DNA from 3 places in the Peribacillus sp. NPDC097895 genome. Region 1 is predicted to be linked to each of the others. Evidence: riboswitches for the same ligand, from Rfam matches in the RefSeq annotation. Region 1 holds a riboswitch; each other region holds the start of a gene.
What was found. A riboswitch is a leader RNA that binds a small molecule or an ion and turns the genes downstream of it on or off. The one in region 1 is predicted to bind S-adenosylmethionine.

Region 2: linked by a shared signal. The riboswitch ahead of mtnW (2,3-diketo-5-methylthiopentyl-1-phosphate enolase) and the one ahead of mmuP (S-methylmethionine permease) in region 1 are both predicted to bind S-adenosylmethionine.
Region 3: linked by a shared signal. The riboswitch ahead of metK (methionine adenosyltransferase) and the one ahead of mmuP (S-methylmethionine permease) in region 1 are both predicted to bind S-adenosylmethionine.

Annotation. Positions count from the first base shown of each region.
Region 1 covers NZ_JBNNSH010000001.1:1,713,336-1,716,606, reverse strand. Annotated here, with positions in the region: gene mmuM (homocysteine S-methyltransferase) at 1-318, opposite strand, end outside; gene mmuP (S-methylmethionine permease) at 308-1,702, opposite strand; SAM riboswitch class I at 1,786-1,888, opposite strand; gene ACQKMH_RS08285 (flavin reductase family protein) at 2,127-2,735, opposite strand; gene ACQKMH_RS08280 (alpha/beta hydrolase) at 2,756-3,271, opposite strand, start outside.
Region 2 covers NZ_JBNNSH010000001.1:1,562,057-1,565,327, reverse strand. Annotated here, with positions in the region: gene ACQKMH_RS07560 (2-hydroxy-3-keto-5-methylthiopentenyl-1-phosphate phosphatase) at 1-447, opposite strand, end outside; gene mtnW (2,3-diketo-5-methylthiopentyl-1-phosphate enolase) at 454-1,686, opposite strand; SAM riboswitch class I at 1,789-1,941, opposite strand; gene ACQKMH_RS07550 (pyridoxal phosphate-dependent aminotransferase) at 2,066-3,238, opposite strand.
Region 3 covers NZ_JBNNSH010000005.1:223,515-226,785, forward strand. Annotated here, with positions in the region: gene ACQKMH_RS22215 (gamma carbonic anhydrase family protein) at 1-40, shown strand, start outside; gene metK (methionine adenosyltransferase) at 217-1,410, opposite strand; SAM riboswitch class I at 1,574-1,737, opposite strand; gene pckA (phosphoenolpyruvate carboxykinase (ATP)) at 2,152-3,271, shown strand, end outside.

The sequences.
Region 1 (3,271 bases):
CTCATCCCTTGCTCTTCTGGCAAGTAACACCGTTTTCTTTATTAACTCCAAAGCCTCTTTTTCTTGTATTCCACGGAGGGCGAAACCTTCAACAGTAGCTTGGTAGCTTGCCGTTATCGCACAGTCTGCTCCAGCACGAAAATAGTCAGAGTGAACCTGATAAATCACTTCTGGATTTTCAATTAATACACGCGCGGACCACAGGGGATCATCCAAATCACACCCATGCCTTTCAAGCTCTGTAGCTAGAGCTCCGTCCAAAATCATGACTGAATGATCTCGTAAAATAGCATCAATCGGATTCATTTTATTCTTCATGGCCTACTCCTCTTTTCTTTATAGTTTGTGTTAGATAATAACTTCCAAAGCAAAACAAAATAAATGGAATACCACAATATAGTGCAATTCGTTGTGTAGGATCAAATGCTATTCCTATACAAGAAGCAAGACATAGCATGAAGGAAACGATTGGTACGAGTGGATATAATGGTGTACGATAAGCCAAATCATTTACTGAATTTCCTTCTTTTATATATCGTCTGCGAAATAGAAGCTGTGACGCGCTAATACTCATCCAAACTACAACCACGGCTAGTCCCGAAATGGATACCAGTACTATGTATACAGTATCCGGAGCAATAATACTCGAGAACAGGGCCAAACCACCGCCCAACATACTGAAAATGACCGCATATATCGGAACACCCCGTTTTGTCAATTTTGCAAATATTGGTGATATAGTTTTTTTATCCGCAAGTGACCAAAGCATTCTGGATGAGGCATATAGTCCTGAATTTGCAGCAGACAAAATGGCCGTTAATATAACAAAGTTCATAATATCCGCTGCATATGGCACTCCAATCCGTTCAAGAACTGCTACAAAAGGGCTCTCTAATACGCTTGCATCCGAAATAGGCAATAATGCGGATAATACGACGATGGTTCCTACAAAAAAAATAATTAATCTCCATAATGTCATACGGATTGCCTTTGGTATCGTTTTTTCTGGATTAACCGTTTCTCCAGCTGCAATTCCGATTAATTCAGTTCCAGAAAATGCAAAATTCACCGCAAGCATCGTCATTAGAATGGCAAATGCCCCATTAGGAAATAATCCTGCATGTGTAAAATTGGAAAACAACGGAGCTGATTGCGAATGATTGACGGGGATAAAACCTAGCATTGCCGCAGCTCCTAACATAATAAATATCACAATCGCAAATACCTTTATAGAGGCAAACCAGAATTCGGATTCAGCAAAAAACTTAACAGTCCACGCATTTAAGACAAAAACCAAAATGGCAAATAAAGCGCTCCATATCCAGACATTGATTGAGGGAAACCATCGCTGCATCAACAATCCTGCAGCCGTGAATTCCGAACCCAGTGCGACAGTCCAAGTTAGCCAGTACAACCAGGCTACTGTATATCCTGTCCCTGGTCCTATGTATTTCGCTGCATAGCTATGAAACGCACCTGTCTCGGGCATTTGTACTGCCAGCTCACCTAAAGATAACATGACTAGATAGACCACTAATGCTCCAATCAGATACGAAAGGATTGTACCAAACGGGCCAGCCTGTTGAATCGTATAACCCGAACTTAAGAATAAACCAGTTCCAATCACCCCGCCAAGCGATAGCATTATTATATGACGTGCTTGCATTTCCCTTTGAAAATCATGCTTCCTTTTGTTTTCCATTCCTACTCTCCTCTATCTTGCATCCAGAAAAAACGAAAACGCACTCTAAAAAAGAGTGCGTTACTGACAAATAAAAACGTTCGGTCTTATCTATCAAGGTTTCACCCCCTGGAATTAGCACAGTGTCCTTGAAGACCTGTTGCTGAGGTTTCATAGGGCCAGTCCCTCCACCTCTCTGGATAAGAAATTATTTTTTTATAACTCTATCAACCTATGAAAAAATTGTCAAGTTTTGTTTTGGATAATTCAGACTTCCTTTAAATTCCTACAAGTCTGATTCCCTGGCATAGAAATGAAAGGATTGCTTGTTTTAGCACAGTCGTTCACCATATTTGATTGGTGATAATACTAACCGGGAATATTTTTTTTGTTTTAAGAAAAATGGCGACATCTTAAAAAATGTCACCACTTTCTTTCTTATTCCTTAAGGACGTTCTATTTCAAATAATTCCCCTAGTTTGGTATAAGTATGACCTGCTAATCTTGCTACAGGTTTTAGCCCATTCTGGTCAATTCGGCCATTATGGTAAATATCTTGCTCTATATGATAGCAGACTATTTTTCCTATCAATAAATCACAACCAGGTTTATTCTTGGAACCTGCCAATGGTATCGCATGCTCTAATATACATTCAAAGCGTATCTTCGCTTCTTGCAATCCTGGTACGGATACCTTATCACTAACTGCCGGCGTGAAATTAGTAAGTCCCAATTCACTTTCGTCCGGTGGGAGTTCCTTGGCCGTTCTATTTGCATCAGCAACATTGTTTTCATCTGTGATATGAACAACGAATTCACCCGATTGAATGGCATTTCGGGCTGTATCCTTTGAAACGCCTTCTTTCCGTTGAATAGAAATGGAAATCATCGGAGGATTGGAACTGACGATATTAAAAAAACTGAACGGCGCTATATTGATTGTACCGGTTTCGGATTGTGTCGTAACAAGGGCTATAGGTCTCGGTATTATGCTTCCAGTCAAAAACTTATAATTTTCCCGTTCAGTCAGACTTTCAGGATTAACTGAAATCATCTTCATTCCCTCTTTCATTCTTATAAAAATTTCTGTTGAAACCATGAACCTGCTGCCTCAACCTCTGAACGTGTTAACTGATGACCATAATTTTCCCAGCGAACATCCACTGTAGCACCAGCTTGCAGTAATAGTTGATTGAGTTCTTCCGTTTCTTCTGCCGGGCAAATCGGATCGTTTTTACCTGCAGCAATAAAAACAGGTATATCCGAGAGGGAAGGCAATGCAAGCCCGCGCCTAGGCACCATTGGATGATGAAGTATCGCTCCTTGTAATGCCCCTTCGAAATGGAACATCAAACTTGCCGCTATATTGGCACCATTAGAATAACCTAATGCTACCACTTTGTCACGATCAAAGTCATATTTTCCGGACGCTAAGCCCAAGAATTCATAAAGCTCTTTCGTACGGAAGATCAAATCTTCTTCATCAAAAACCCCTTCAGATAACCGGCGGAAATATCGAGGCATTCCGTTTTCAAGTACATTTCCCCGTACGCTCAATACGGATGAACCCGGTGAAACCATTTCCGCTAA
Region 2 (3,271 bases), 150 kb from region 1:
TGGCTTACAGCAGCCACAATCATTTTTACATTGGTCATCACAAGCATTGGGCCACTCAATATAGATCTTTTCCTTATCGAAGTAGGCATTATTGCAAAAAACGGAATCTTTGGGCAAGATATCATGTAAAAGAGGTTCAATAAAAAAATCCATGCCTCCGCTTACTATATATAAAGGAATGTTAGCCTGTTTCGTATACTCAACGAATTCATAAAACCCTGGCCGAATGCCAGCTGTGTCTGTTACATATTGAATAATGTCATCCTTCAAGTCACTGTCAAGCAAAGAAAACATATCGCCTACCCCAGAGGATATACTGATTTTTTGTTGAAGAACCCCATCTTTCAACTCTTCCCATTCTGGAGGCGCAAATTTTTTCATGATAGAAATGATATTATCTGTGTTGGTGATCGTACCGTCAAAATCACAAAAGATGATCGGTTTCATTATTTCTTATAAGCCTCCCCATAAAACAAGAGCTTTTTTTAGTGTTTCTTCCTCAGCCGCCGCTTCAGATAGGTCCTTTCCTGCTAGAACGGCTTCCACAGCAGAACGGAAAGCCTTGGCCCCGCCTTCTGCTCCGTCAGGGTGTCCGTGGATTCCACCTCCGGCATTGATTACACTGTCTATACCAAAATCCTTGATTAGGTCGGGAACCATGCCCGGATGTATGCCTGCAGAAGGAACAGGGAAGGCTTTTTTCCATGAAAGTTCATCTTTTGTCAGAGCTTTTGCAATGGCTAATGTCTCGTCTTTTTCAAGTGCGACATTTCCATAAGGGGATGGGAATAAGGATAAATCTGCACCTGAAAGCCTCACTAATTTACCAAGCAATAATGGATAGCCGATTCCATAAAAGGATGAAGAAGCCAACGCTCCGCTAAATGCGGGATGTGCCATGATCGGTAGCTTAATATGATCATGTTCACGCAAGGCTTGCATTACATCCAAACCATATGTATGAACGTTGAACAATAAAGCGTCAGCCCCCGCTTCAGCTGCTTGCTCCGCCTTTTCCAATAATTCAAATGTTTTCCCTGATAGATTGACAGCATATAAAGTTCGATGACCAGTGGTTTCATAGACTTCATTCAATATTCTTTTTCCGGTTTTAATTCGATCGATAAATGGAGTCTGTTCCTGGTCAAAGAGAATCTCGTCGTCTTTTACAAGATCGACACCTCCTAATGCCTGTTGCTTCAGTTGCTCATTATGGAATGTTAAATCCCGTCCTAACACACCTTTGAAAATACTCATCACCAGAGGTCGATTATATACATCAATCTTCTCTCTTATGCCTGCAATACCAAATTGCGGACCAGGAAAAGCTTTGTGAATATCACCGATAAAATCCAAGTCGATCAGTTTAATTTCACCGTCCAATGAAAGTTTGCCGAAGACCGTCGTGAGGATTGCTGGTAAATCATTAGAGAAATTCCCCGTTGGATAAGCAATTTTAATGAATGAACGGTACACCTTCCGATCAAAATAGCGGTTAGCCTTCTCTTCTTCAGCTAATGGTGTCACAGAGACGACACGTCCCTTATGCTTTTCCAGCTGCATCTGAACTAAATGGGGCAGGTCCGTCCATGTTCCCACAGTCAAACCCAAGGCAATGCTTTCTGCTTTTTTCTCATGATTTCCATCAAAATCATGAATTAAGTAAGTAGCGATTATCTCGCTCATCTGATCACTCCTATAACACGTTAGTAGAATCTCGAAGTCATTAACTTTAAATCCCAAAATGACAAAAGCCCCTTCACAATGAAGAGGCTTTAAAAAGCCATCTTCTTATCTCCCAGCCATTAGCTGCAAGAATTAGCACCGTGCCTTGTGGATTTCAAGAAAATCCGGCGATGAATTTCGCCCCATTTTACAATGGAATTACGGTCGGTTGCTGGGCTTCATAGGGCTAGTCCCTCCACCTGCTCAAAATAAGAAAACGCTGATATATAGTTATGTTCAAGTATCGAAAGATTAAGAATTTAGTTTGTATTCTGACAGGTAATCCGTACTTTGTCAATAGGTTTATGATTATTTAAAGGTGGATAACTTCTCCCCCCAGTTAAAATATGTTTAATGCGCGTATCCGTTCGACAGCCTCTTTAAGCCGTTCTTCGGAAGTAAGAAGCCCTACCCTGACGTACCCTTCGCCAAATTCACCAAATCCATTTCCAGCAGCTACAGCTACATGGGCATGCGTTAATAAATAGTCCGCAAAACTCTCTGAGGTAAACCCTTTTGGTATCTTGAGCCAGGCAAAAAAAGAGGCGTCCGGAGCTTCGACATCCCAGCCGATGGCCTGTAATCCCTCAATGAAAACATTCCTTCGCCCCTCGTATTTCTTCACAAGCTCCTCTACACAACTCTGCGAGTCAAGTAGAGCACTTGCCGCTGCTTCTTGTATCGCCGGGAAGAGACTCACATAAAGATGGTCTTGCAAAAGCTCAAGCGCTTCTATGACACTTTTATTCCCAACTGCGAAGCCGACTCTCCACCCTGCCATATTATATGTTTTCGATAGTGTATATATTTCAATTCCTATATCCTTCGCTCCCTCAGCTTGGAGAAAGCTTATCGGTTTTTTCCCTTCAAATCCTATCGCCCCATAAGCAAAATCGTGGACCACACAAATTGAATGCTCTTTTGCGCAGGAGACCGTTTCCTCAAAGAAACTTAAAGTTGCAGATGCACCAGTAGGATTATTCGGATAGTTCAAGAACATCATTTTTGCTTTATCAAGCACATCACTATGTATATCTTTGTAATCCGGAAGAAAACCATTTTCTTCTGTCAGCGGCATGAATTCCGTTTTTGCCTGAGCTAAAACAACACCGGAAAGATAATCAGGATAGCCGGGATCAGGAACCAGAATCGTATCCCCAGGATTCAATAAACATTGTGGCAATTCTACAAGTCCTGCCTTTCCACCAAAGAGAATCGCCACTTCGCTATTGGGATCGAGCTTGACCCCATATTCACGTTCATAAAAGACAGCGGCAGCATCTTTTAAATATTGATGTCCACGGAACGGTGAATATTTATGATTTATCGGTTTTTCAGCGGCTGCCTGCAAACTTTTCACAATATGCTCAGGTGTCGGCTGATCAGGATTCCCCTGACCTAAATTAATGACATCATGACCTTGTGCTGTAATCGCATTGACTTTTGCGACTAGAGAGGCAAAAAACTGCTTGGGCAGTTCCTGAAGCAGTCTTGATTTTTCAAATTGCAACATTTTTACACCTTCTCTGAAATTTCTTGAAATTCT
Region 3 (3,271 bases), on a different contig from region 1:
AAAAGGACAATACTATAAAAATGCAGAGCGAATAAAATAAGTTAACGAATATTAGCCCGAAACTTACGAGTAAACAGCCGAGATTCATGTTAACGCTCCATCACAAGTATTTACTTAAATCTCAAAATGGGATTTCTTGAATTATTCCCTCTTCAGGCGAAATTAATCCATAAAAAAAGGTGCCCCGCTAATGCGAGGCACCTTTACTTTTATGAATTATGCTTGTGCTTTTAACGATTCTGCTTTATCTGTGCGTTCCCATGGCAGATCAACATCTGTACGGCCAAAGTGTCCGTAAGCAGCTGTTTGTTTGTAGATTGGGCGACGAAGATCGAGCATTTTGATGATTCCAGCTGGACGAAGGTCGAAGTTAGCGCGAACTAGGTCAACAAGCACTTCTTCGCTAACTGTACCAGTTCCAAATGTATCAATCGAAATGGATACAGGCTCTGCAACACCAATTGCGTAAGCCAATTGTACTTCCGCTTTGTCAGCAAGGCCAGCTGCCACGATGTTTTTCGCAACGTAACGAGCAGCATATGCCGCAGAACGGTCAACTTTCGTAGCATCCTTACCAGAGAATGCACCGCCGCCGTGGCGAGCATATCCGCCGTACGTATCAACGATGATTTTACGTCCAGTAAGACCAGCATCCCCTTGAGGTCCGCCAATTACGAAACGGCCAGTCGGGTTGATGAAGTACTTCGTTTCAGCATCGATCAATTCAGCTGGAACAACTGCTTTAATGACATGTTCTTTTAAATCGGCTTGAATTTGCTCAAGCGTAACTTCTGCATCATGTTGTGTAGAAATGACGATTGTATCTACACGAACAGGACGGTTGTTCTCATCATACTCCACAGTTACCTGTGTTTTACCATCAGGGCGTAAGTAAGCAAGCGTTTCGTCTTTACGAACTTGAGCCAAGCGGAATGAAAGTTTATGTGACAATGAAATCGGAAGCGGCATAAGCTCCTCCGTTTCATTACAAGCGAATCCGAACATAAGACCTTGGTCCCCTGCACCGATTGCATCGATTTCTTCCTCTGACATGTTTCCTTCACGAGCTTCAAGAGCTTTATCGACACCAGCTGCGATATCGGCAGACTGCTCATCGATGGAACTCAATACAGCACAAGTTTCAGCATCGAAACCGTATTTCGCACGTGTGTAGCCAATTCCTGCAATCGTATCACGAACGATACGCGGAATATCCACGTAAGCGGATGTTGTAATTTCACCAGCAACAAGTACAAGACCTGTTGTTACACTTGTTTCACACGCTACACGTGCATTTGCATCCTTAGCAAGGATAGCATCTAAAATGGAATCTGAAATCTGATCACAAATCTTGTCCGGATGGCCCTCTGTAACAGATTCAGAAGTAAATAGACGTTTCTTTGACATCATATTTCCTCCTTGGAAGTTAGTATGTTGTAGGCATAAGCCTGATTTTTTACGGAACTCGTTTCCCTCATTAGTTTCAACTATAGACACAGAATTACTTTAAAAAACACAAAAACCTTCCCTGGCAAATGAGGAAAGGTTTAACATTCTGTCTTCTATCCTTTCACTCTTATCGTTCAAGGGTTTTTTACCTTGCTCAGGTTAGCACCATCACCACTATTCCTTGAAGAACCATCGCTTTATTTTCGGCGATCGATCTTGGAGTCAAGTTCAATATGGCAGGTTGCTGGGTTTCAAAGGGCCTGTCCCTCCACCAACTCGGGATAAGAGAATCCGTACAATTTAAGATATTATCGTACTTGGTCGGAATTTGTCAATGCTTTTTCTTAAAAGAACAATTCCCTCCCAAACAGTGTTCACGTAAAAACCGTGCTGAATCAACGTCCTTAAAGGATTTCAATTAAAAAACGCCAATATAAATGTTGAAAATTCCCATTAATTCATAACTTCCGTATTATTTGAAATACTATGCTTAATTACTTCCTATTTAATAAAAGGAAAATTTACTTACTTTAAAGTATATGCGATAATATTGACTCGGTTCCTGCCGATTTTACCGGTTTAAAATGATGAACGAATCAGCTGAAATTTATCACAAAACAAAATAAATAGTATAGACTATTTAAATGAATGTGTTATACTAATTGTAATATAAAAACTTAAACAAAGGAAGGTACCTCATATATGAATTCTGTAGATGTTTCTAATGAGTTACACCAATTATTAGCAGGAAACAATGTGTACACTCAACTTTCAGTACCTCAATTGGTCGAAAAAGTATTAAGCAGACATGAAGGAGTATTAACATCAACCGGCGCAGTAAAAGCTGAAACAGGCAAATATACTGGTCGGTCACCTAAAGATAAATATATCGTGGAAGAAGCATCCGTTAAAGATAAAGTCGATTGGGGTTCAGTGAACCAGCCAATTTCTGAAGATGTGTTCAATAAACTATATAATAAAGTAGTTGATTACCTAAAAGCAAAAGAAGAGCTTTTTGTTTTCAAAGGTTTCGCTGGTGCAGATGAATCATCACGTCTTCCAATTCGTGTTGTTAATGAATATGCTTGGCATAATCTTTTCGCCCATACTTTGTTCATTCGTCCGAACGAAGAGGAGCTAAGAGGTCACGAAGCAGAATTCACAATTCTTTCGGCACCTAATTTCAAAGCGGACCCAGAAGTGGACGGAACGAAATCCGAAACTTTCATCATCGTTTCATTTGAACGCCGTACCATCCTGATTGGCGGAACGGAATATGCCGGAGAAATGAAAAAATCGATCTTCTCAATCATGAACTACCTACTTCCAGAGGCAGGAATCCTTCCAATGCATTGCTCTGCTAACGTAGGACGTGAAGGGGATGTCGCTTTATTCTTCGGGCTGTCTGGTACTGGTAAAACAACTTTATCTGCAGACACTAATCGTAAACTGATTGGTGATGACGAGCACGGCTGGTCTTCTAATGGTGTATTCAACATCGAAGGCGGCTGCTATGCAAAAACAATCAACCTTTCTCGCGAAAAAGAACCGCAAATTTTCGATGCCATCCGTTTCGGTGCCGTATTGGAAAACGTAGTTGTGGATCCTGAAACACGTGAGGCAAACTACGATGATAGTTCACTAACCGAAAACACTCGTGCTGCATACCAAATGCAAGCGATTGATAACATCGTGAGCCCAAGTATCGCAGGACACCCTAATACAATCATTTTCTTAACAGCTGATGCTTCAGGCGTACTGCCTCCAATCAGCAAGCTTTCCAAAGAACAAGCAATGTTCCATTTCCTAAGTGGATACACTA